DNA from 3 places in the Staphylococcus caprae genome. Region 2 is predicted to be linked to each of the others. Evidence: riboswitches for the same ligand, from Rfam matches in the RefSeq annotation. Region 2 holds a riboswitch; each other region holds the start of a gene.
The links. Region 2 has a riboswitch for thiamine pyrophosphate ahead of tenA (thiaminase II). Riboswitches for the same ligand answer to the same signal wherever they lie in the genome.
Positions count from the first base shown of each region.

Region 1 (8,325 bases), 370 kb from region 2:
GTGATGAATCGGGTTATGTTTATATTGATGATTAAAATTCTCGTCTAAAATACTGAGTTTCGTACTAATTTCCTTTAAAGCAGAGGAATACAAATGATCTAATTCCACAAATCCTACTAGTGTATCGAAAGCAGCATCACTATCTTGAAATTGAGTTAAACTATTTTTAAATTCATTTCTTAAATCTTCGACATATAATGAAGGTTTTCTTTCTACGTACATACTTCTCGACCTCCGTTTTCTATCCACCTTCATTATATCGAAATTAATTTTAAGTGAGAAACGTTAGCCCATCATACTTTAGTTTTATTGCCATAGAACTACGAAAACCGTATAAGCACGCAGCCTATACGGTTTAAATTCATTCCACTTATTTATTCGTCTTTTTTATGTTCGATGACTTTAGTATTTTTGTTTTCAGCAATTTCATTGGCACGTTGAACAGCATCTTGTTTCTTTTCAAAAGTATCTGACGCTTGCTTTGCATCTTCAGTCTTCACTTTCCATTCATCATCTTCAAAATAGACATGGATATTTTCTTCATTAAGTTTCGGATTCGCAGATTGATCTTTCTGATGCTCCGTAATATGTTTGTTTTTCAATTCATCTAATTCTTCTTTAGATGCATCTTTGTACCATTTTTCAGCTTGTTGTGTAGCAATTGGAACTACGTCGCCTTCTTTATAGCCATCTTTCAACATGGCATTGCCAATATCAATCGCTTTTTTACGTTCAAGTTCATCAAAGTTCTTCCAACTTTGCGGATAATCATTCATTGTCCAAGGCATCGTCATACCTCCTCAATTATTTTAGTAAATATTTACCACTAAAATATAAGATTGAAACAGAGTAACAAACGAGAACTAATGTGCACCTTCTTCACTATGCGTAATATCTTTACGTTGTTCGCTACAATTTCGTTGGATATTCATCAGTGCCGCACGAATATAATTATATTGAGGTAAATGACTCATCTCTTTCATATTTAAGTCCGTTTGGAGTTGGAAATGCTTAGCAATGTTTTCAAATACGACAAGATATTCACCCATTTGTTGATCATCTATCGTTTGTCTATGTTTATTATTCATCGCACGTTCTAACATAAAGCTGATCTCTTCTAATGCGAAGATACTAGGATAATAATAACGTACTGCTTCTTTATTACTGAATAGTTCCCCATTTGCTGAGTTATACATTTGCGTCACATTGCTAATTTTTACTGATAAATTTAATTTTTCAACTTTATCGCGGTCGTTGTTTTCTTGTTTATTTTCGGAAAATAAATAATGAAATAGAATACTTTCTTTACGAACAAGTTCAGCAATTGCACTTGGCAACATGGATGACGCTGTTCTACGAGCTAGGAAAAGAATGCCCAGAACTGCAATAATAATACCTACAAGTACATCGATAATACGTGTGTAAGCAATTTCGATACTTAAGTTTTGAGATGCTAAGCCATTTAAAATAATGACTTGGATTGTAATGAAGATAACAGCAAATGCATAGTTCGATGCCACAAATGCTTCCGTCATGAGTGCTGAAATACTCATAATCAATATAGCGACAACTGGGTTAATATTAAATGCAAGTATTCCAGACAATACGATGGCACCAACTATAGTTCCGAGCCCTCTAGCAAGTGAACGGTCGAGTGTTCGAATCGTAGTCATATTACTTAACATGACTGTGTGCGCTGTTAATGGCACCCAGTATGCTTTCTGTATATTAAATGCCAGTGCTATAAAAATCGCGATCCCCATAATCACCGTATATTGTAAGGCGTTTCTGAAGACGATTGAATCAAACGTTAAGTTTTGATATATACGCTTACTATATAATGGCTTTCGAATATCCGCTTCATATTCAATGTGATGTTCATTGGCATGAATCATTTCATCTATTTTCAAAATATGATTCATAAGATTTTGGAATTCTGGTGCCACATCAACTGTTTTTGTCCAAGGTCGAAGTTGTTGTGGGTATCTTACATTTTTAATAATATAATCCATCATTTCTACTAAATCTTCAGGTAATGGTCGGATATTTTTCTCATTTAATTCTAATAGCTCTGAATAAATCCCTTGTGCTGATGTATGCAGTAAAATCAATTTTTGGAATCTATTACTTAAATTACCGTTCCCACCTGATGTAGAAGTGATTAATAACTTTTCAGAAGTTCTAAATTCCGTTACAGCATTACGGGCATATCTCTTAAATTGTTCTGCATCGTTAAAATGATGTAATAAATTATGAAGTGTCTTAAAGTCAGCTTTAATCGCTCGATCTTCGGCCTTCTCCTTTGTGAAAAAGATGGTTAAAAGTACAGTAATTGTAGCTAACACACCACCAATAAAGATGGCTAATCCACGAATGAGCGCTTGATCAGGCGCAACTGGCAAATTAATGGGTAAACAAAATGTTACTAAAAAGAATGTCGATGATGGACCAGCGAGTTTAAGTGCATTGAAACTATAATAAGGCACCGCAACCACAATTAATAGTAATAAGCCAAATAAAATAGGCTGTGTTACAGTCAATGTGCCTAATATCATACAAACTGTAAACGACAGCACACATATGATGACGGTTCTAAGCATAGACTGCGGAGACCCTTTGAAGACATAGATATGGGCGAGTGTACCAGTGGAAATGAGCAACCCAAAACTTGGGAAACCACATAGATAACCTATCAATGCAGGTAATACCATAAGTAGACCTTGTCTTATCCCCTTAAAATAATCAATCTTTGACGTATCAAAGCGAATCAAAGAATTCAAGATTTGATTCATTTTTTACCTTCCTTTCTAAAGCATTCCCGAAATGAAACACAAAAAAGAACGGAACAAATGAGGTGTTTCTAATATTGTTCCGCTCGTCGTAAACATAGTTGTAGTTGATACATCTATTCAATTATTTAATTATAACACTCATATCTTCAATATTGGGCTAAATGAGTTTATTTTTCGATTGTTTCACTCACATTAATCTCTGGCTCTTTAATAACATAGTCACCAATATGTTGACTGAATGTTTGGAAATGTCCAGAGTCGTTATGTGCTTGCACCGCATGTTCATCTTTATAATTTTCAACCACAACGAAGACATTCTTTTCATTTACATCTTCGTAATGATGATAGAATACATTTCCTTCTTCTTGCCTAGAATTTTGAACCAGTTCATTCATTAGCTCTAAATAATCGTCGCGTTTATTTTCATCAATTTGAAGCTTCGCATTAATAATAATCACTCGTCATCATCTCCTAAGTATGATTGTAAACGTATTAATGGTTGAATCATGTTAGATTCATTATAAATGCTTTTTAACTTTTAAAAAAATAAAAACATACTAAGACGAGTGGTTTGGAAATCTTAGTATGTTTTGAAATTAATTGAATTAATGTTTTTCATCTACAACAAGTGGCTTATCTGGCTTAACGAAGAACCATAAAATAGCAGCAATGACAGCAGGTACAATTAATAATTGCAATGTCATTGACCAGCCTAGTTGATCTACGACAATACCGGCAAGTAATGGGCTAATCAATGCGCCGATATTTCCCCATAGGTTCATCCAACCAGAGACTGTACCTGAGAAGTTACGTCCTAAATCTGTAGCTGCAGCCCAACTCATACCCATTGAAATACCAACGCCACCTAAACAAAGTGATAACCAAATAATCGTCATATATAAGTTGTCTGTGTGGACAGCTAAGAAAATAGATACAGAGAATACAACGAATCCTGCAATAGCAATTACGCCACGAGCTACAAAGCGAGAACTTCCTGAATTCAAAATCTTGTCTGATATCGCTCCAGCTGAAAGTATTAAAAAGAACATGAATAACCATGGCAGAGAGCTGATTGACATATCTTTGAAATCTACATGATACTGTTCGGCTAAATATGTAGGTAACCAGATTAAGAATAATGCGATAACGAATTGTACTACAAAATATTGTAAAGCAATGGCATAGAAACTGAAGTGACTTAAGAAGCGTTTCCATGGTGGTAAAGACTTTTCAGTCGCAACTGTATCACGATGTTCAGTAATATATTTCTTCTCTGCATCACTAACCATCTTATGGTGTTCAGGTAAATCTTTAGCAATAATCGCCCAAAGAATAGCCATGACGATACCAATCGCACCGAAGATATAGAATACCGCTTGCCAGTTAAACGCATTAACGATAGCAATCGTAATGATTGGCGCAAGCACAGGACCAAAGTAAGAACCTGCTAATAATGCACTAGATGCTCTTCCTTTTTCATTTTTAGCAAACCAGAAAGAGTTAAATACGGCATTAGATGGATACATTGGAGCTTCCCCTACGCCAAATAAGAATCTTATAAAGTATAACAATCCATGGTGTTTAATCATTCCCGTTAAAATTGTGAAAGCACTCCACCATACAAGTGCAATAGTAATCATCTTACGTGGTCCAAACTTCTCAGCTAACATCCCTGATGGCACTTGCATAAATGCGTAACCTAGCGAGAAGAATGAGGCAAGTAGTCCGAATTGTGTTTTGGTTAAACCTAAATCTTTCATCATCGGAGCAGCGATATATGAGATATTAGACCTATCCATATATGCAATAACGCCAATGAAGAAGAACCCTATTGCGAAATACCAACGTACATTACTGCGTTTTTCTTTCATATTTGTTTCCTACTTCCTTTAATATTATGTTGTTTCTATTTAAGATGTCGTTAAGTTTCAGAAATTTCCTATGATGTCTGTTGAAACTTCCCTTTTTAGAACAACTTGAGTAAGTTGTAGCGCTACAATTTTTTATAATATAGCATGTTGTGAAAACGGTTACAATAGTTTGAACGAAATTTCTTGAAAAAATGTATATTTTTCGTATATTTCACCACTCGCTTTTGAGTTTGGTTAAATTGATCGTCTTGTATGATTTCATGAAGTTCAAAACTATAATTTTACAGAAAATGAATCGTTTAAAACATAAAGTATATTATTAAATATTCACTATGAGTAAGTGTTTTGCAAATTTATACATTATCAACAGGTTTTACTTTCTTTCAATAGCATTTGATGTATATAGATAAAAATAGTAATATATACATTAAGAAAAACGGTTACATATCTTTGATAAAATTTTATATCAATCCACTGGAAGTGCCTTTGTTTAAGGCTGAGAGTAAAGAATAGACTTTATAATTCCTAGAACCTGATCCAGTTCATACTGGCGTAGGGAAGTGGCGATGCGAAAGTTTTAGGATTTATATACATAATCTAAGCGCTATTTCCCAATTCAGGGAGATAGCGTTTTTTTATTTGTGGATTTGGGGTGATACACATATTTATTGCGGTTACTTACGATAAAGTCCTTACTGCTCAAGATTTAGAACATTACTTAGATATTGCGGAAGGTATTGATGGATTATTATTTCGAACATCAATGCCTCAAAAAGAATTAAAGCAATCGATGATTCACTTAATGAATCAAGGGTTTGCTAAAGACAAAATCATTGTTCATAGCGATATTGCTTTATTAGAAGATTTAAATCTCAAACGCATTCATTTTAAGGAAAATGATGAAACAGCATTTTCATACAAAAAGACCCATCCTGACATACAAGTGAGCATGTCGACCCATAATGCCAAAAGTGTACGTCAATGTATTGATAGAGGGTTGGATTATGTATTCTTCGGTCATATCTTCCCTACGACGTCGCATCCAAATGAATTACCACGGACAAATGACGAAATTGAAGAGGTGTTGAATCTCCCTTTTCCTATCTATGCCATAGGAGGTATTTCTCAACAGACAATTGCTCAGGTAACAAAAAGGTTCGCGGGAATTTGTGCCATTTCATTTTTCATGAATGCGTCACTCGAGGACATAAAAGAATTAAAAAGGAAGTGGTTGAAACATGCATGATGTGCTTATTATTGGTTCAGGTGTCATCGGCATGTCGATAGCAAGACAATTAAGTGCAACGCAATACGATGTAGCTATTGTAGATAGAGATGTCCCAGGTAAACATGCGTCATATAAAGCTGGTGGGATGTTAGGCGCGCAAAATGAATTCACCGAAGAAAGTGATTTATTCAAACTAGCGATTGAATCACGAGGAATGTTCCCACTTCTTAGTGAATCATTAATGAACGAAACAGGTATTGATATTCAGTTTCAAGATTCAGGTTTAATTAAAATTGCGCATAGTAAAGAAGATGTTGAATCCTTGCGACGACAATACAACTTTCTAAAGCAAAACGACCCTAGTGTTAAACAATTATCACCTGAAGACCTCATGCACTTAACGAATGGAAATGTGAAGCCATCTTATGCAGCGATTCATATCCCACATGATGGCCAAATCAACGCTAACGCATACACCAAAGCATTACTAGAGTCACTCAACATGAGACGCATCTCGCGCTATCATCACACTGAGGTGCAATCTATTGAAAGAAATAATGGTTATTACTCAGTTTATACTGACCAACAACCTCTTATTGAAGCACGTAAAATTATCGTTGCTGGGGGCGCTTGGTCCTCTCAACTTCTTAAAAATTACAATCTTCATAGAAAAGTGATTGGCGTGAAAGGTGAAGTTCTGTTATTGGAAAATGACGAGCTCAATCTTTCAGAAACATTATTTATGACGAATGGTTGTTACATCGTTCCAAAACAACCTAATCGGTTCTTAATTGGTGCAACAAGCGAGTTCGATAACTATTCGGTTGGTACTACTAAGAAAGGGTTAAACTGGTTATTCAATCATGCGTGCGAACGCATTCCAGAACTTAAACATAGTCGTATTCTTAAGGAATGGTCAGGCGTTCGTCCATATACAGACAATGAAGTGCCTATGATGGATCAAATCGATGATGGCTTATTTGTGATCACTGGACACTATCGTAACGGTATCTTATTGTCACCTATTATTGGTCGGGATATCGCAAATTGGTTAATTTCAGGTATCAAACCACCTCATTATTCAAGTTTTAGCGTATCAAGGAGGAATAACTATGAAGTGTATCATTAATGGCGACACGTTCAGTTTCGACCATGAACAATCAATACATGATGTGCTCACATCACTCGAGTTAGATCCAACACGCGTCATCGTTGAATTTAATAAAGCGTTAATCAAACAAGATGCATACCATGAACATACAGTCAGAGAAGATGACCGATTAGAATTATTAGAAATCGTTGGAGGCGGATAATATGTTTAAAATTGGAAATTTAGAATTACACTCTCGCTTATTATTAGGTACTGGTAAATTTGAAAATGAAGATATTCAATCAAAAGCGATTGAAGCATCAGGAACAAATGTGTTAACTTTCGCAGTTCGACGTATGAATCTATATGACCGTAACTTACCTAACCCACTTGCCAATGTTAACCTAAAAGATTTTATTACATTTCCAAATACAGCTGGGGCTAAAACAGCAGAAGAAGCAATTAGAATCGCAGAAATTGCAAATCACGCTGGGGTTTGCGACATGATTAAAGTAGAAGTAATTGGAGACGACGAAACACTACTTCCTGATCCTTTTGAAACATATGAAGCATGTAAAGTACTCTTAGACAAAGGCTATATCGTATGCCCATATATCTCAAACGACCTCGTCCTAGCAAAACGTTTAGAAGCACTCGGTGTACATGCAGTGATGCCACTTGCCTCACCTATTGGTACAGGACGTGGCATTAATAACCCACTCAATCTAAGCTATATTATTGAAAATGCAAACGTACCAGTGATTGTAGACGCAGGCATTGGGTCTCCTAAAGATGCTTGTCATGCGATGGAATTAGGTGCTGATGGAATTCTCCTTAATACAGCAATCTCTGCTGCAAAGGATCCAGTCAAAATGGCTGAAGCAATGAAGCTTGGCATCAATGCTGGAAGATTGTCTTACGAAGCTGGGCGAATTCCAGTGAAATATACAGCACAAGCTTCAAGCCCTACTGAAGGATTAGGATTCTTATAATGTCACGTTATGATCGACAAACACGCTTTCAACCGTTTGGCGAAGACGGACAAACAAAATTATCTAACGCTCACATCCTAGTCTTTGGTGCTGGTGCGTTAGGCACTCATATTATCGATCAACTTGCACGTATGGGCGCTAATCATATTGCCATCATTGACATGGATATCGTAGAGATTTCAAATTTACACCGTCAAACACTTTATGATGAAGAAGATGCGTATCACCTCACTTCTAAAGTCCAAGCTGTGAAAGAAAAAATTAAGAAAATCAATTCAAATATTGCTATCTCTGCTTACGATGTTGAGGTAAATTCATCTAATATTGAAGATATTATAAGTGAAGTGCAACC
Region 1 covers NZ_AP018587.1:532,194-540,518, reverse strand. The annotation lists gene JMUB898_RS02400 (GTP pyrophosphokinase) at 1-222, opposite strand, end outside; gene JMUB898_RS02395 (DUF2188 domain-containing protein) at 375-788, opposite strand; gene JMUB898_RS02390 (FUSC family protein) at 864-2,792, opposite strand; gene JMUB898_RS02385 (putative quinol monooxygenase) at 2,960-3,250, opposite strand; gene JMUB898_RS02380 (pyruvate MFS transporter) at 3,398-4,663, opposite strand; TPP riboswitch at 5,130-5,239, shown strand; gene JMUB898_RS02375 (thiamine phosphate synthase) at 5,319-5,909, shown strand; gene thiO (glycine oxidase ThiO) at 5,902-7,020, shown strand; gene thiS (sulfur carrier protein ThiS) at 7,004-7,204, shown strand; gene JMUB898_RS02360 (thiazole synthase) at 7,206-7,973, shown strand; gene JMUB898_RS02355 (ThiF family adenylyltransferase) at 7,973-8,325, shown strand, end outside.
Region 1: linked by a shared signal. The riboswitch ahead of JMUB898_RS02375 (thiamine phosphate synthase) and the one ahead of tenA (thiaminase II) in region 2 are both predicted to bind thiamine pyrophosphate.

Region 2 (8,325 bases):
AAGACGTTAGTCATTGACGACGAACTTGCGAGTGTGGGTACCGCTAACATGGATAATCGAAGCTTTACACTCAATTTCGAAGTCAATGCCTTTATATATGATGAAGGCGTGGCACGTTCTCTTAAACAAGCATTTATTAACGACATGAAAGTCTCTTATAGACTTACAAAAGAGAATTACGAACAACGTAGTACTTGGGTCAAATTTAAAGAAGGTATTTCTCAATTACTTTCACCAATTTTATAACTTTCAACAGTGAGGTTCGGGAATGTCCTGAACCTCTCATTCTATTAAGGAGCCATTTTATGGAAAATGAATTAAAAATTAAATACGCACGTGATTATATGAAAAACGCACATAAAGATGATTACACGGGTCATGATGTTGCGCATGTGGAACGTGTATATGCGCTAGCGTTACATATTGCACACAATGAGGGAAATACGAACACACTTATCATCGAGCTTGCTACACTTCTTCATGATACGGTAGATAACAAAATTACTGATGAAAAGCTAGCCTACTCGAAATTAGTATCATTCTTGAAATCTATAGAGCTTACTGACGAAGAAATTAAACATATCCTCCATATCATTCAACATATGAGTTATAGAGGCGGAAAGAATAATAACATAGAGATGTCTATCGATGGAAAAATTGTAAGAGATGCAGATCGTCTCGACGCATTAGGTGCCATTGGTATTGCACGAACATTTCAATTTGCAGGACATTTTGGAGAGCCTATGTGGACTGAAATGAATATGCCTTTCGAATCAATTCAAATGAATGAAATTGATAAATATGATGCTTCAGCTATTAAACATTTTTACGAAAAATTATTAAAACTTAAAGATTTAATGCATACATCTACTGGAATGCAACTTGCAGAAGAACGTCATACATTTATGATTCAATTCTTAAAACAATTTTTAAATGAATGGAATTTCAAAGAGTGATTTGGACTATCATTTTCAAAACTAAAAAACCAGCAAATCCTATCGCGATTTGCTGGTTTTTATACTTTATTTTTTATTATTTTTAGAGACTACTTGCGTATTTTTACCTTTCTTTTTAGAAGGGTTATGTTCTTTTTCATATTGTTCAATGAAAGGTTGAACTTCTTTTTTAGCAAGTTTAGAGTAATACACGTTTGCAAAGTGCGTTTGTATTACTAAGAATAAGGCACTGACTGACCAATATAAGCCAAGTGCTGATGATGCTTGTAATGAAATCCAAATAATCATGATTGGAGAAACAATCATCATCATGTATCCCATTTGACGTTGTTCTTGAGGCATTGTTTTACTTGAAACATATGCTTGAATAAAGTAAAGAACACCGGCAATAATTGTAATCCAAATATCTGGTTTAGTTAAATTAAACCATAAGAAATGAGGATGTGCAGAAAGACCACTCACAAGTTTATCTTTCAATACGAAGTATAATCCCATAATGATTGGCATTTGAATCAACATAGGTAAACAACCTAGCATGCTCTTCATAGGGTTCATATCATATTTTTTATAAACTTCCATTAATTCTTGGTTTGCGGCCATTTTTTCTTCTTGTGTACGTGCACGTTTAACCTTTTCTTGAATGCCATCAACTTCAGGTTTAGCGACTTTCATTTTTTCACGCATCATGTGACTATTTTTATAGTTTGATAACATGAATGGTAACAAGATTAAACGAATTACTAGAACTAAGATAATAATTGCTAGTCCATAGTCATTATTAAATACATCATTTCCTAACCATTGTAAGAGATGTTTCATTGGTTGAACGAATGTATTAAAGAAGAATCCGTCCTGCTTTTCAGGTTTGGAGTAGTCACACCCAGCTAGAAAAACCATTATCCCTAAAAACAAAGGTAGTAACGCTTTTTTCTTCATTTTTCCACCTCTATTGTAATATTCACATAGGATTCATTTTATCATACTCGTACTGTAGTAGAAAACAAAAAGTGGAAATTTAACTAGATTATTTAAAGTAACTCAGAAAATGCTTAACAGTCTTGTCAATATTATCACTTCTAGAAATAGCAGAAATCACTGAAATACCATCTGCATCAGCTTCAGCTATCGAAGCAACATTTGATTCATTAATGCCTCCGATAGCTACAATAGGAAAGTCATCCAGATATTCTCTCAGTTTTTTAATCATTGATGGCCCTACAGGTTCGCTAGCGTCATCTTTAGAAGGCGTCGCATACATAGGCCCCACACCAATATAATTAACTTGAGATAGATCTGAATGTTGGTACTCATCTAGGTTACCAATACTTAATCCAATGATTTTATTTTCAAATTCTGCGGCAAATGCTTTTACCGCTTCATCGTCTTGTCCCACATGAATACCATCGGCATCAATCTCCTTAGCTAACGCCACATCGTCGTTAACAATAAATGGGACTTGGTATGTTTGGCAAAGTGATTTTAATTTTAAGGCTAGTTGCTTTTTATCCTCGCCTTTTAGAGCAGTAGGGCCTTTTTCTCGAAACTGATACAAAGTGATGCCAGCTTGTAATGCCTCTTCTAACACTTGTTCAATTGTTCTACCTTCAGGTATATCTTGTGTACCACAAATAAAATATACTTGTAATTGTTTTGGATTAAACATTTATGACTGAACCTCTTCTTTATTTACATATTTTTCAAATGTTGCATAATCTAAATTGTATAATTGATCCAATAGCTCAGGTAAGAATGAACCTGGTCCACGTACATGCTTTTCATTTTCAGCAAGTTCTGCTGCGATATTATAAATACTTACCGCTTCAATTAAAGCCTCTATAGATGGTTGCGTATTTCTAAATAAGAAACTAGCGACAACACCACCTAATAGACAGCCCGCCCCAGTAATATTAGCTAATAGAGGTGAGCCATTAGAAAGCTTCACTATCTGTTGATCTTGAACGATGACGTCTTCTTTACCAGTAATGACAACTGCCGCATTCAAACTCTCAGATGCCTTCTTAGCAATATCAATTGGATCAAGCGAATTATCGCTGTCTGTGCCTTTCATAGTCGTTTGCGAATCTATCAGTGTTAAAATTTCAGACGCGTTACCTTTAATCACCGTGACATCTATTTGTTCCAAGAATCGCTTACAAAATTGCTTACGATATGTAGATGCACCTACTGCAACTGGGTCAAAGACAATAGGTGTGCCTTGATCATTAGCAATTTTACCAATACTCATAATATCTTCTTCATTTTCATGAGTAAGCGTTCCAATATTAATTACGAGTGCACTTGCAACTTGATAGAATTCCTCTGCCTCTTCAGGTGCTTCACTCATCGCAGGACTTGCGCCTAAACTAAGTAATCCGTTCGCCGTGAAGTTTTTAACCACATCATTCGTATAACATACGATAAGTGGATTTTCGGAACGTAAACGCTCTAAATTATTCATCATCCAAACCTACTTTCTTTAAAAATGCAAAGTGATTAACAGGACCTCTTCCTTTACCAATTTCTGGTGTGTGCTCAATACTCATGGAAATAAATGCTTTAGCTTTTTTCACTGCTTCGTAAATTGAGCGACCTTTAGCAAGTTCTGCTGTTATTACTGCTGAAAATGTGCACCCTGTTCCGTGCGTGTGTTTCGTATCGAAACGTTTATTTTCAAACGTATACACATCGTCTTTAGTAAATAAGAAGTCTTTCGCATTATTTAAGTCTGCAGAGTGTCCACCTTTAATCACGACACCTTTACTACCAATTTCATTAATAAAAATGTCGCCAGCTTTACGTATGCTTTCTTCATTATCAATCTTTAAACCAGTGATTTCTTCAGCTTCAGGGATATTAGGTGTTACCACATCTGCTAAAGGTAAAAGCGTAGATTGTAAATGTGATTTTGTGTCATCATCCATCAACGAATCTCCACTTTTAGCTAACATCACAGGGTCTATAACATATGGAATGTCAGAATATCTTTCCAAATAAGTTTGAATAAGTTCCATTGTTTCCTTGGTCGCAATCATTCCTGTTTTAATTGCATGAGGTAACTCATCATCAAATACGCTTTCTAATTGTTCTTTCACCCAGCTTGTTTCGAGATTGTGAATATGTTGGACGCCTAGTGTGTTTTGAGCGACGATACTTGTAATCGCTGCCATTCCGTACACACCACATGAATGAAATGATTTTAAATCAGCCATAACACCCGCGCCACCTGTAGGATCTGTTCCTGCGATGGTTAATGCAATTTTAGGTTTATTCATGTTTTTCTCCTCCGAAATTCCATTTTTCATCAATATAAGCCATATTAAAGAAGTTACGTTCATGAATGGTACTTTGTAAGAAATTTTCTTTAATTTCTTCTTTTTGTGCTTTTGTGCATTCTTCTGTTAAACGATCCATTAATTGGTCGAATACTTCTACAAGTGGATCCATTTCAGTACTGTAGAAATCGAACCATTTTGCTGTAATTGAGTCTCTATTGAGGGCTGGATCTTTGATTGCACGTTTTGCTACCACTGCATATACGTATGGACAAGGCGCCATCGCTGCTATTGTATATGCTGCATTTTCATGTGCGTAAGCATTGTAGTACATGTGTTTTATATAATGGTCTCCACTAGGTGGCCAAACCTTTTCTTTAACAATTTCATTGTAAGGTTCATTGATATAGTCTGCTAATACTTCATGTGCTTCAACTTCACCTTCTAGCATAAATTCTATTTGCTCTACTAAAAATTTAACATCCTCCATTGTAGGCACTTTAGGTACAAGTAAAGCGTAAAGATTACTAAATTCCTTCAAATAAGACGCATCTGCTCTTAAGTATTGACGGACTGCCTGTTTAGATAGTGTTCCTGCGAGTAAATCTTGAATAAAACCATCATTATAAATATCTTCAATAATTGGTTGTGCTGCTTCCCTTAATTCTTTTGAAAATGTCATTCGTATGCCTCCTTGGATAATAAAAAAACTACTTTCCAACAATGAAAAGTAGCATGATCAAGGCAAAAAGATGCTTATTTGATTATGACTACTTTCCTACGTTGGTACTAACCAAATCAGGTTATAAGGGTCTGAATCACTTCATCTCAGCCAAACGGCTCCCCTAGTAGTTATATTGATGTATTTCATCTATCACATTATCAAACGAATACCTGTAAATCAATCAAATGGGCTGTAAAACATGAAAAAACCACCTTCTCATTGAGAGAAGATGGTTAATTGGACTCATAAACTTAAATTATGCAGTTACCCATTGGTTAGCGCCTGCAGTGTTGTATAATTTAACTGCTGCAGCATCTTGTACGCTTTCTGGAGCGTTAGCTGGTGATTGACCTTTATATTGACTTGGAGCTACTGAATCCCAAGTTGATTGTAAGAATTGATATTTACCAGCTGCGCCTGAAGATGGGTTGATTGCATGAATGTCGCCACCTGATTCACGTTGAGCAATTTGTTGTAAATGAGAATTTACATTTACTGATGAACCACTTGATGCTTTACTACTTGAAGTGTTGTTAGATGGTGCACTGTAAGAAGTAGTTGCTTTAGCTTGTGGTTGTTGAGTTTGCTCTGTTTGTGGAGCAGCTGTTTGCTCAGGTTGAGCTTGGTTAGATTGTTGTTGTGCACTTACTTGTTCAGCTGAAGTTTGGTTATTTGAAGCTGAAGCTTGTTCGCTTACATCTTGTTGTGGAGTTGCTTGACCAGTTTGTGCATAGTTCCAGCTCCAGTTATTACCGTCTGATTCGAAGTGGTAAGTGAAGCCGTTATAATCGAATGTTACGTTATAAGCACCTTCTTGGATAGGGCTTTCGTTTAATGATTGATCATTTGATTGTGCTTTTTGTGCTAATTCTGCTTTATCTACGTTAGTAGCTTCGCTTGCATGAGCGTCATGACCAGCGTTACCTGCTACTACGCCTAATCCTACTGCTAATGATGATGCAATTAATGTTTTTTTCATTATTAAAAATCCTCCTAAAAGTGATTTGTTTTCTTAACTAATTTACAAATACCACTCTAACATCTGAAAATACGGTGTAGGTTACAGTGAAATAAAAAAAACCGTTACTTTTTTACACTCGAATTACACTAAAAATTAATTATAAATAGAATTAAAATTCTATTCAAAACTGTCATGACAGTTTTGAATTTGTTTCGATTGCAAAATGTATCTGTAATATAAATGAAATCTGTCAGATAATTGTATGTATGTTGTGGCTAAAAATAAGGATTTATAAAAGCGACCTATTCTTTAATATTGGCCGATTAAAGTAGGTCGCTTGAGTATAATTGAAAGAAAAGGATAATTTAAGTTTTATTAAAATAAGATGGAGTTTAGGGGGAGTTAATTATTATATATTGATAGTTTCAAATTCGTCTGAGTGATAAGTGTCTTCGTCAAATTGATTTTGAGAGATAATTTCGTTACTTTTTGTTTTGGGAGACATGAATTTAATCGTTTCTACATATAGTTCGGTTACAAAATGTGTTTGCCCTTCTTTTTCATATTTTCTTGAACGCATTTGTCCAGTTATCCCTACTAAAGTAGCTTGACTGGTATATTTTTCAATATTCGTAGCTGTTTTACCAAATGCCTTACACAGTAAATAGTCGCTCGAAACTTCATTATTTTCGTCTTTGTAATTTCTTTCTGTTGCTACACAAAACGTTGCAACTCTACTATCCTCCTTTTCATATATTTGGGCATCTTTAGTTAACCTACCAACAATTACTATTTTATTTAACATGTGTCACCTCCTTCTTGTAATACATCTTAATTGAGAAGGGATCATTTGGTCAAAGTGACAAATATCCCTAAAACGTTAGCTATTTGTAGTATATTTTTGATATATTTAAAGAAAATAATGATTAAATAAGTACAACACTGCTTGTAATTTAATTTATTGTATATTTTTAAAAAACAAATGGGATGTGAAATAATGAAGACATTTAAGGCAGTACGATTTCAGATTGTAAATGAAAATGGTGGCGTTTCAGAATATGAAATCGAGGATGGCGTTATTATAAATAAAGAAGGAAGTGGCACAGGCTGGCTACTTGAAATCGTTATTTCAAATGAACACTATGAAACATTTCAAACTTATATGAAAGACCAAAAGTTATTAGATATTAGAGTAGTTATAACAAGACCGGCTAATGATCCTGCACTCTTTGATGCCACTGTCAAAAACGTTGCGAAATTTAAGAAAACAATGTCAGTTGTATTTGAATGTCATATTTATACTTTAAGACAGGTGTACGCAGAAAGCCTATTAGAAGAGTTAGTTGACGAAGGATTAACAGGAGAAGAACTTAAAAAAACCTTTAACCGAATGATGCAATCTAAACCAAAATTAAAAGATGAAAAATTTGAAAGAAATTAAATTACGGGTTCCTATCGCAAAATAATAGGAACCCGTTTCGTTATATATTGAATTAATTATGCATCTTGAATAGCAAATGTAAGTTCACAACTACATGCTAATTGACCATCCACTGTAGCTTTGGCAGTACCTTTACCAATAGGACCTTTAATCTTAGTAATTTCTACTTCTAACATTAATGTGTCACCAGGTGTGACTTGCTTCTTAAAGCGACATTTGTCTATTCCAGCGAATAGTGCGATCTTACCTTTATTCTCTTCATTATTTAACATTGCTACAGCACCAGTTTGAGCTAATGCTTCAGTAATTAGTACTCCTGGCATTACTGCATAATCAGGAAAATGCCCTTGGAAAAATGGTTCGTTACCAGAAACTTGTTTTAACCCTACACATCTCTTACCTTCTTCGTATTCAACTACTCTATCAATCAATAAGAATGGCTGTCTATGTGGGATAATTTGTTTAATTTGATTATAGTCAAAAATTGTTTCCATTATGTTAAACCTCCGAAACTTGAAACTTTGTTGTATTCATTTTAATCATTGACACGTTGGATATCTGCACCAAGATCTTTTAATTTACCATGTAAATTGACATAGCCTCTGTCTAGATGTTTAAGTTCAGTCACTTGTGTCGTACCATCTGCTACTAAGCCAGCTAAGATTAACGCTGCTGCAGCTCTTAAATCAGTTGCTTTAACTTGTGCCCCTTGTAATTGACTTTTACCTTCAATTTTGGCACTTCTTCCTTCAACATTAATATTTGCATTCATTCTTCTAAATTCAGCTACATGCATGAATCTATTTTCGAAGACTGTTTCAGTAATAACTTTATGGCCATTTGCAGTTAGTAATAAAGCCATCATTTGTGATTGCATATCTGTAGGGAACCCTGGATGAGGTAGTGTTTTAACGTCAACAGGATTTAAATCACCTTCTGCAGAAACACGAATGCCATCTTCTTTATAATCT
Region 2 covers NZ_AP018587.1:904,972-913,296, reverse strand. The annotation lists gene cls (cardiolipin synthase) at 1-246, shown strand, start outside; gene JMUB898_RS04300 (HD domain-containing protein) at 306-956, shown strand; gene yidC (membrane protein insertase YidC) at 1,023-1,892, opposite strand; gene thiE (thiamine phosphate synthase) at 1,981-2,619, opposite strand; gene thiM (hydroxyethylthiazole kinase) at 2,620-3,414, opposite strand; gene thiD (bifunctional hydroxymethylpyrimidine kinase/phosphomethylpyrimidine kinase) at 3,407-4,228, opposite strand; gene tenA (thiaminase II) at 4,221-4,910, opposite strand; TPP riboswitch at 4,987-5,085, opposite strand; gene JMUB898_RS04270 (transglycosylase family protein) at 5,209-5,931, opposite strand; gene JMUB898_RS04265 (single-stranded DNA-binding protein) at 6,323-6,718, opposite strand; gene JMUB898_RS04260 (YwpF-like family protein) at 6,911-7,354, shown strand; gene fabZ (3-hydroxyacyl-ACP dehydratase FabZ) at 7,411-7,848, opposite strand; gene murA (UDP-N-acetylglucosamine 1-carboxyvinyltransferase) at 7,890-8,325, opposite strand, start outside.

Region 3 (8,325 bases), 1.0 Mb from region 2:
CATTTATTCTATTAAAAGGTGAACCCATGTATAGCGTAGATATGGATAAAATTAACTCCACTTTAAATATCGAAAATTAATTAAACACATAAAAATCACTCAACATATTCAATTCTTTGATGTTGAGTGATTTATTTTGAGTACGGTTAGACATGAATGTCCATATGAGCGTAATCTAACATTGAAAGAAGAACGCCCTATAGCTTCATTCACTTAGTCTTAGCCCTTCTCTAATACGCTTGCTCTACCCTTTTAAGAGAGAGAAAGAGAGTAAATACACTGGTGTACTTACTCTCTTGTAGTCAAATTATTTAGCTTTGTTATTAACTAATTCCATAACTTCTTCTTGTGTTGCACATTCAATCGCGCGGTTAGCTAATTCAGCCATTTCATTCTTACTTAGACCATTAATTTGTCTTCTCGCTTTAAGAATAGACGTAGCACTCATTGAGAACTCATCTAAACCTAAACCTAATAATAATGGAATCGCTGTTTCGTCTCCGGCCATTTCACCACACATGCCAGTCCATTTACCTTCTTTATGAGAAGCTTCAATCACTTGTTTCACTAAACGTAAAATAGATGGGTTGTATGGTTGATATAAATAAGATACACGTTCTGACATACGGTCAGCAGCTAATGTATATTGTATTAAATCATTTGTACCGATACTGAAGAAGTCCACTTCTTTCGCAAATACATCTGCTAACGCTGCAGTTGCTGGAATTTCCACCATGATACCTAATTCAATATCATCAGAAATGTCATAACCTTCATTTTCAAGGTTTTTCTTTTCCTCTAAAAGAATAGCTTTAGCATCACGGAATTCTTTAATTGTAGCAACCATTGGGAACATGATATTCAACTTACCGTAAGCAGATGCACGTAATAATGCACGCAATTGCGGTCTGAAAATATCTTGTTGCGCTAAGCATAGACGGATTGCTCTATAACCTAAGAAAGGATTCATTTCTTCAGGTAAGTTTAAGTATGGAAGTTCCTTATCTCCACCGATATCTAAAGTACGAACAACAACACGTTTACCGTCCATTGTTTCTAATACTTTTTTATAAGCTTCAAATTGCTCTTCTTCTGTTGGCATTTGGTCTCTTCCCATATAAAGGAATTCTGTACGGTATAAACCGATACCTTGTGCGCCATTTTCAATGACACCTGGTAAATCGTTAGGTGTACCAATATTCGCTGCAAGCTCTGCATGTACGCCATCAACAGTTACTGTATCAGCATCACGTAGTTTTTGTAATTCCTTTTTATCTTCAAAGAAACGTTCGCGTTTATTTTGATAGGCAATTAACTCATCTTCAGTCGGATCAATAATTACGTCACCTGTAATACCATCGACAATAATCATATCACCCTGTTTAACTTGTTGCGTGATAGACTGTGTACCCACGACTGCTGCAATTTCAAGTGAACGACTCATAATTGCAGAGTGACTTGTTCTACCACCAATATTAGTTACAAAACCTTGCACAAATTCTTTATTCAATTGTGCAGTATCTGAAGGTGTTAAGTCGTTACCAATAATAACGACACTTTCATCAATCATGCTTGGATTTGGTAAATCTACGCCTAGAATATGCGCTAATACACGTTTAGAAACGTCTCTAATATCAGCAGCACGTTCTTTCATGTATTCATTATCCATAGATTCGAAAATGGTAACAAATTGAGTTGTTACATCATTTAACGCAGTAGCTGCGTTGACTTTGTCATTTTTAATTTTATCTTGGATAGGTTGAATTAACTCTGGATCATCTAAAACTAATAAATGAGCATCAAAAATAGCTGCTTTATCAGCGCCTAATTGAACTTCTGCATTGTTTCTAATCTTAGTTAATTCAACTTTAGATGCTTCGATAGCTTTATTGAATTTATTAACTTCGCCTTCTACATCAGTGACCTTTTCATTACTGTCAAAAGATAAATCAGGTTCTACTAATAAGTAAGCTTTTGCGATTGCTACGCCGTCTGACGCAGCAATCCCTTTAATTAAGTTAGACATAATTATTTAGTTAATCCTTCTTTTGATAAGACATCACTGATTGATTCAATAGCATCAGTTTCATCGCTACCGTCAGCATAAATAGTGATTTCAGCATCTTTACCTACACCTAAACTCATAACACCCATGATTGATTTTAAGTTTACTTTCTTCCCGTTATATTCTAATTGAATATCTGAATCAAATTTTGATGCAGTTTGAACTAACATTGTAGCAGGGCGAGCGTGAATCCCTGTCTCATCGATAATTACATATGATTTTTGTTCCATAATTATATTCTCCTTCGTATAGTTAGAATCTTCAATATTATTACAATCTAACATAGATTTTATACAATAACTTTACCAAAACCGGTTGCTAAATTCAATTCGTTTAAAACCGGTTTCAGTGTCATTATTTACATTTCAGTGAAAATTATATCATTTACTACAAGTTATTGATAACTTTTTCACATTTTTCTACGTGATCTTTACCAAGCTTACTCATAAAGTAGTAACTGATTGAAGCTGATACAGCTTGACCAATCACTGGGAACCATCTTGTTTGCTTGGCAGCCGCACGTTTAGCAACATCTTTGATTACAACTTTCAATAATGCTTCTGATACTTTTCTTCCTACAAATTGACTTCCTTGAATCGCAGCTGCAGACATAATTCTTTCTTTAACGTCATCTCCAAGAGAATTCACTTGTTTATGGTCTAGTCCATAGATTTTATTAACATCTTCTATAATATCTCTCATTAATTTAATATCTACACCAAAGTCTAAACCTGGAATTGGTACAACGCTCGCACCAGAAGAAAGTAAAGATTTCTTCTTAACAAGTGTTAAAGCCTTCTCGCGACGTTGTTTTAACTCCTCTTGTGTCGTGGGTAAGTTACTTTTTTCTTTAATTTCTTCAATATTTAAAAGTGAATTACCTACTTTATTTGTAATATCATTAGTAAATTTACTTCTAATACCCATATTCTTACACCCTTTCATAGTTTCATCTCAATAAATCGTTATACCCATTTTAGACAAATTAATGCTTAATATTAATAAATACTGCTTTTAAATATTTTGAAGGTTTATAGTGTGGATGTGTTTTGAAATCTTTTGGCAAGCCCATCACTTCGCTTATTTCAAATTCTACACCTGCATCAGCCAATGTCTTTTTAATCACATTTTTAAAGGATTTCAATGGAAAAGCACTTGAATTTGTACATAATAATAATGATCCTTCTGGTGCTAAAATGTTTAATGCACCTTCAATTAGTGCATTATAATCTTTTTGCACTGAAAATGTCTTTTTCTTATTTCGAGCAAAACTAGGAGGATCAATAACGATTGTTTCATACTGATGACCATGACGTGCTGCATAATTATAGAAATCAAATGTATCCATGACATAAATATATTCGGATTTAGGATCAATACCATTGAGTCCAAAATTCTCTTCAGTTAATCCTCTTGAACGATTTGCTAAGTCAACGCTAGTAGTTGATCGTGCATTTTGAGCTGCTATCACTGAAAAGGCACCCGTATAACTAAATAGGTTCAATACATCTCTATCTTCAGAGAATTGATCACGTAATTTCTTTCGTACTTCCTTTTGATCTAGGAAGATACCTGTCATCAATCCATCTTCTAAATCTACATTATAAAACGTAAAGTTTTCTTCTATAATTATAGGGAAATCAGGCGCCTCACCTTCTACAAATCCACCTGTATATTCCGTATCTTTAAATCTCATTTTTTCATAAATAGATGTAAAACCAAAGACTGCCTTCACCGCTTCTATGACATTGTATCTGAATTTATAAATGCCTTTAGAGTACCATTGTATTAATAAATGCCCATCGTAATTGTCGATAGTGAGTCCCCCTACACCATCTCCTTCAGCATTAAAAAGTCTAAATGCATTGGTACCTTCGATATTAAAATAATATTCTCTTTCCTCTAATGCCTTTTCGAATAACTTAATGAAAAAGTTAGTGTCGATAACTTCGTTCTCATCGTAACTTAATACCCAACCTAACCCTTTGTGTTGGCGTCCTACATAACCCGTAGCAATATATTGCTGTTGCGCAGTTACAATTTTGACTAAATCTCCTTCTTTTAAATGGTCGTGCGCATAAATATCATCTTCATCTATTAGCGGATAATGATTGAGATACTTTGTCTCTTTACCTTTATTTAAAGTAGCAATCTTCATCATCATTAAACCTCTCTTTCTATTTATTTCAGTTTCTATCTTTTATTTTCAAAAAATCGTAAGTTCAATTTCAAAAATCATTTTAACAAATAATAGAATCTAATAATACGTAAAAAAGCCACTGTCATTGAAATATCAATAACAATGGCTTTAATCAATCATTCACTTACGGCTTCTCACGTAATTGTAATGAATAAGCGACAATAATCGCAATTAACATGAGTAATAAAATAGGCGTAATAAAGATTGATAGTAATAAACCGTGAATCATGATGTTGATAAATTCAGTTAAGAATTTAAAGAACAATATACTACCCATAAAGAGTTGTAAATAATAAAATTTACCTCTTAGATAGTAAGTTAAAGTCGTAGCAATATAGATGATGACTATGAAGAGTAATAAAATAAGCGTTACCCATTCTACAACGTATTGTGTTTGTGATAACTCCCACTCTCCTGATAAGAACAGTGAGTTGCGGTTATTAAATTCTAAGAAAGTAAAGAATAAAATAACTACGCCACATAACAACTGAACATACATAGGTTTAATCCATTTTGGCTTTCTCATCCAATTAGGAATATCATCCTCTTGAATATCGACAATATTTTTAACTTTTTCTTTGAATTTATCTCTTTTAGCTCTAATTTTATCTAAATCTACACTTCTTCTCGTCTTGCGTGCATATTCTGTTGTCTTATCTTGTAGTTGTTTAAAATGAACTTTAGTTTGATTAGATACATTTCCTTTATTCGTTCTAGAAAGTTCTGGTTCTTCCTCACCGAGTTCTTCTTTCGTTAATGGTAATGAACGTCTTAAGAATAAGAAATTCCAAATAGACATTTGTCCTAACAACCACATAATAATGAAGAAGGCATTCACACTTAAAATATCGATGGATTCAATTTCGTTAGAATCAATACGTCCATATAAAGCTATTTGCGTAATTAAATAACTGATACCATACGTTACAATAATCCACATAAAATGATTTTTATGATTATGTTTGTTTAATTCGTCTTTATAAACAATGTAACCAATATGTACGATGAACGGTATGATAAATACAATTGCGAAGAAACCATATACTTGAGTCATTAATAATAATGTAATGATGAAATACAAAATACCAACAACTAAAAAGAAAATAGAAATGTCATAGTCATATTTAATTGTTCTAAATAAAGTATGACCTAATAACATGACTAAGATACCAAATAAAATAATGATAATGGCACTTATAATTGGGAAACTACCTATAAACCTACTCATCACTTTAATAATTTCACTGAAGAATGCATTAAGAAATTCCCATACATTATGTACATGTGTATTAACTTTTTTATCACCATTAAACTGCTTAATTAATGGTAGATTTATGAGAATGATGAGACCTGTGAAAAGTGAAACGATACCGATAATATAGCTAAATATGATCTCGGTGTGTTTCTTAAGAAAAGACATACTGTTCACCTCAAACGTTATTATATATGAAGATTTTCTAATTGTCTTTAAATTAACCATAAATACGTCTAGAGACCTACAAAGGTTTATTAATAGGATAACGGGGTAAATGTAATGTGTAAACAATAATTCCTATATAAGGGGTGGAAATTATTATGGGAAAAGAAGAATTTGAAAAGAAATCAGCTGAAAAAGCAAAAGAAGCAGAAGAAAAGCTAAAAGAACAAAACGAAGAAAAATCTAATGATACAGAACAAACCAAAAAAGATGTTCAAGATACGTTAGACTAATAACAATATATCATTACGAGGCTGGGATATCATTTCATATCTCAGCCTCTTTCATGTAAACGTACAGGCTTGAGTCGGAATGCGCTTATAGTAAGTTCCTTCTATCATAGCCCTCCTTGCCCGTGGGCCTCAACATGGAGAATTTCTTTTTCAAGAATATTTTGCAAACAACGCAAGTTGGGTATGGAAGAACGCAATTCATTTTGCTAAATGATATTTCTATACCTATACGCTTTTATTGATTCAATTCATTTTATTCTAAAAAATATTTAAACTATATTTTAAATGACAAAACTATCTTGACAATACTTTAGAAAAATCATACATTAAAGTTAAATTAAATATACGAACGCACTAGGGGTGTATGTATTTATACTGAGATGAGGTTTATCCTCAAACCCTTTGAACCTGATCTAGCTAGATACTAGCGTAGGAAAGTGTTGTTAACTATAGAATCTAATGAACTTGAAACATTTAGATATATTTTCTGACGCACAACTTTCCTAGGGAGGGTTGTGCGTTTTTTTAGGAGGAAAAGTAATGTCAAAAGGTTTAAAACTATCAGAAATACTTGTAACAGTATTGATTTCTGTAGTCTTTGCTATCATTTATAACTTATGGTGGTTCTTCTACAACATTGTTCAAGTTGCAGGTATTCATCTAGAACAGCTTACATACGGCGTATGGTTTATGGCAGCTGTTGTGTGTTACCTCATTATTCCTAAACCAGGGATAGCTATATTAGCAGAGTTAGCAGCTGGCGCTGGGGAAACAATCGTTATGGGTAAATTTGATATACCAACGATTATTTACGCTTTACTTCAAGGTTTAGCGTGTGAAATCGTATTTGCAATCTTTAAATATCAGTCACGCTCAGCAGCAGTAGCAATGCTTGCAGGTTTTGTGACTGCCATCGCAACTTTCCCTGTCGATTACTTCTACGGTTATTTAAATGAAGTTGCTGGATGGAACTTATTCCTATTTATTCTGTTCCGAGCAATTAGTGGTATTGTGATTACAGGATTAATTTCTTATTGGATTGTTAAAGCACTCGATAAGACGGGAGTAACCAAACTCTTTAGACCAGCTTCTCAAAATGACTACGACAACCTATAAGGGGATTTTTTAATTGTTAAAAGTAAAAAACTTACGTTTGAAATATCCAAACGGGGATAGAAAAATATTTGATAACTTAAATATTAAAATTAATGATAAAGAAAAAGTGCTTTTACTCGGTCCATCTGGATCGGGTAAAAGCACGTTGCTTAATGTACTTAGCGGCATTGTTCCTAATTTGATTGAGCTTCCTATGAAATATGATGAATTAGAAATTGACCGCCAAAGTGGTGTTATTTTTCAAGATCCTGATACACAATTCTGTATGCCAAAAGTGTATGAAGAACTGGCTTTCGTTCTTGAAAACAGACAAGTCCCTCGCAGTGAGATGGACAAGGAAATTAAACACGCGCTTGAATCAGTTGATTTAAAAGTGACCGATCAAACTTATATTAATCATTTAAGTGGTGGTATGAAGCAAAAATTAGCCATTGTAGAAACGATATTGCAAAAAGCTGAAACATTATTTCTAGACGAACCCACTGCTATGTTAGATGTCAAAGCGACTGAAGATTTATGGAAGAAATTAATTGAGTTATGGGACAATCAAACGGTATTAATTGTTGAACATAAAGTTAAACATATCTGGCAACATGTGGATCGCGTTCTTCTAATGAATTATGAAGGACAAATTATTGCAGATGATACCCCTGACCATATTCTTAATCACTATGAACATTTATTAACTGAATATGGCGTTTGGCACCCAAAAGCTTGGGATAATGCCCCTCGCCCTGTGCCACTTGCTCCTATGTCTAATAAAGCGTTATTTAAATTTGAACATGGCGCAATCATTCGTGGTAAGAAAACATTATTTTCCGTTGATGAATTTAAATTTGGCGCCGGAGAATGGTTAACTATTACCGGCAAAAATGGTGCAGGTAAAACTTCATTATTAGAATCCATGCTACAATTAATCAAATATAAAGGTCTAATGACTTACGACAATAAAGAATTGAAGAAGATTAAACACGCAGCACAACATATGTATCTTGTATATCAGAACCCAGAGTTACAATTTATTACTAATTCTGTATATGATGAGGTTCATATCCATTACAACCATTTAGATTCTGAAAATGCTAAACAAGAAACGATGCAATTACTCGAGTTACTTCATTTGGATAAGGTTCAAAACCAACATCCTTTTGAAATATCAACTGGACAAAAACGACGTCTAAGTGTTGCTACCGCCCTAAGTTCTAAAGCAGATATCGTATTATTAGATGAGCCT
Region 3 covers NZ_AP018587.1:1,927,202-1,935,526, forward strand. The annotation lists gene JMUB898_RS09260 (glutaredoxin family protein) at 1-80, shown strand, start outside; gene ptsP (phosphoenolpyruvate--protein phosphotransferase) at 308-2,026, opposite strand; gene JMUB898_RS09270 (phosphocarrier protein HPr) at 2,029-2,295, opposite strand; gene JMUB898_RS09275 (hypothetical protein) at 2,453-2,992, opposite strand; gene JMUB898_RS09280 (class I SAM-dependent rRNA methyltransferase) at 3,051-4,223, opposite strand; gene auxA (lipoteichoic acid stability factor AuxA) at 4,390-5,685, opposite strand; gene graF (glycopeptide resistance-associated protein GraF) at 5,841-5,975, shown strand; TPP riboswitch at 6,322-6,428, shown strand; gene JMUB898_RS09295 (ECF transporter S component) at 6,516-7,091, shown strand; gene JMUB898_RS09300 (ABC transporter ATP-binding protein) at 7,105-8,325, shown strand, end outside.
Region 3: linked by a shared signal. The riboswitch ahead of JMUB898_RS09295 (ECF transporter S component) and the one ahead of tenA (thiaminase II) in region 2 are both predicted to bind thiamine pyrophosphate.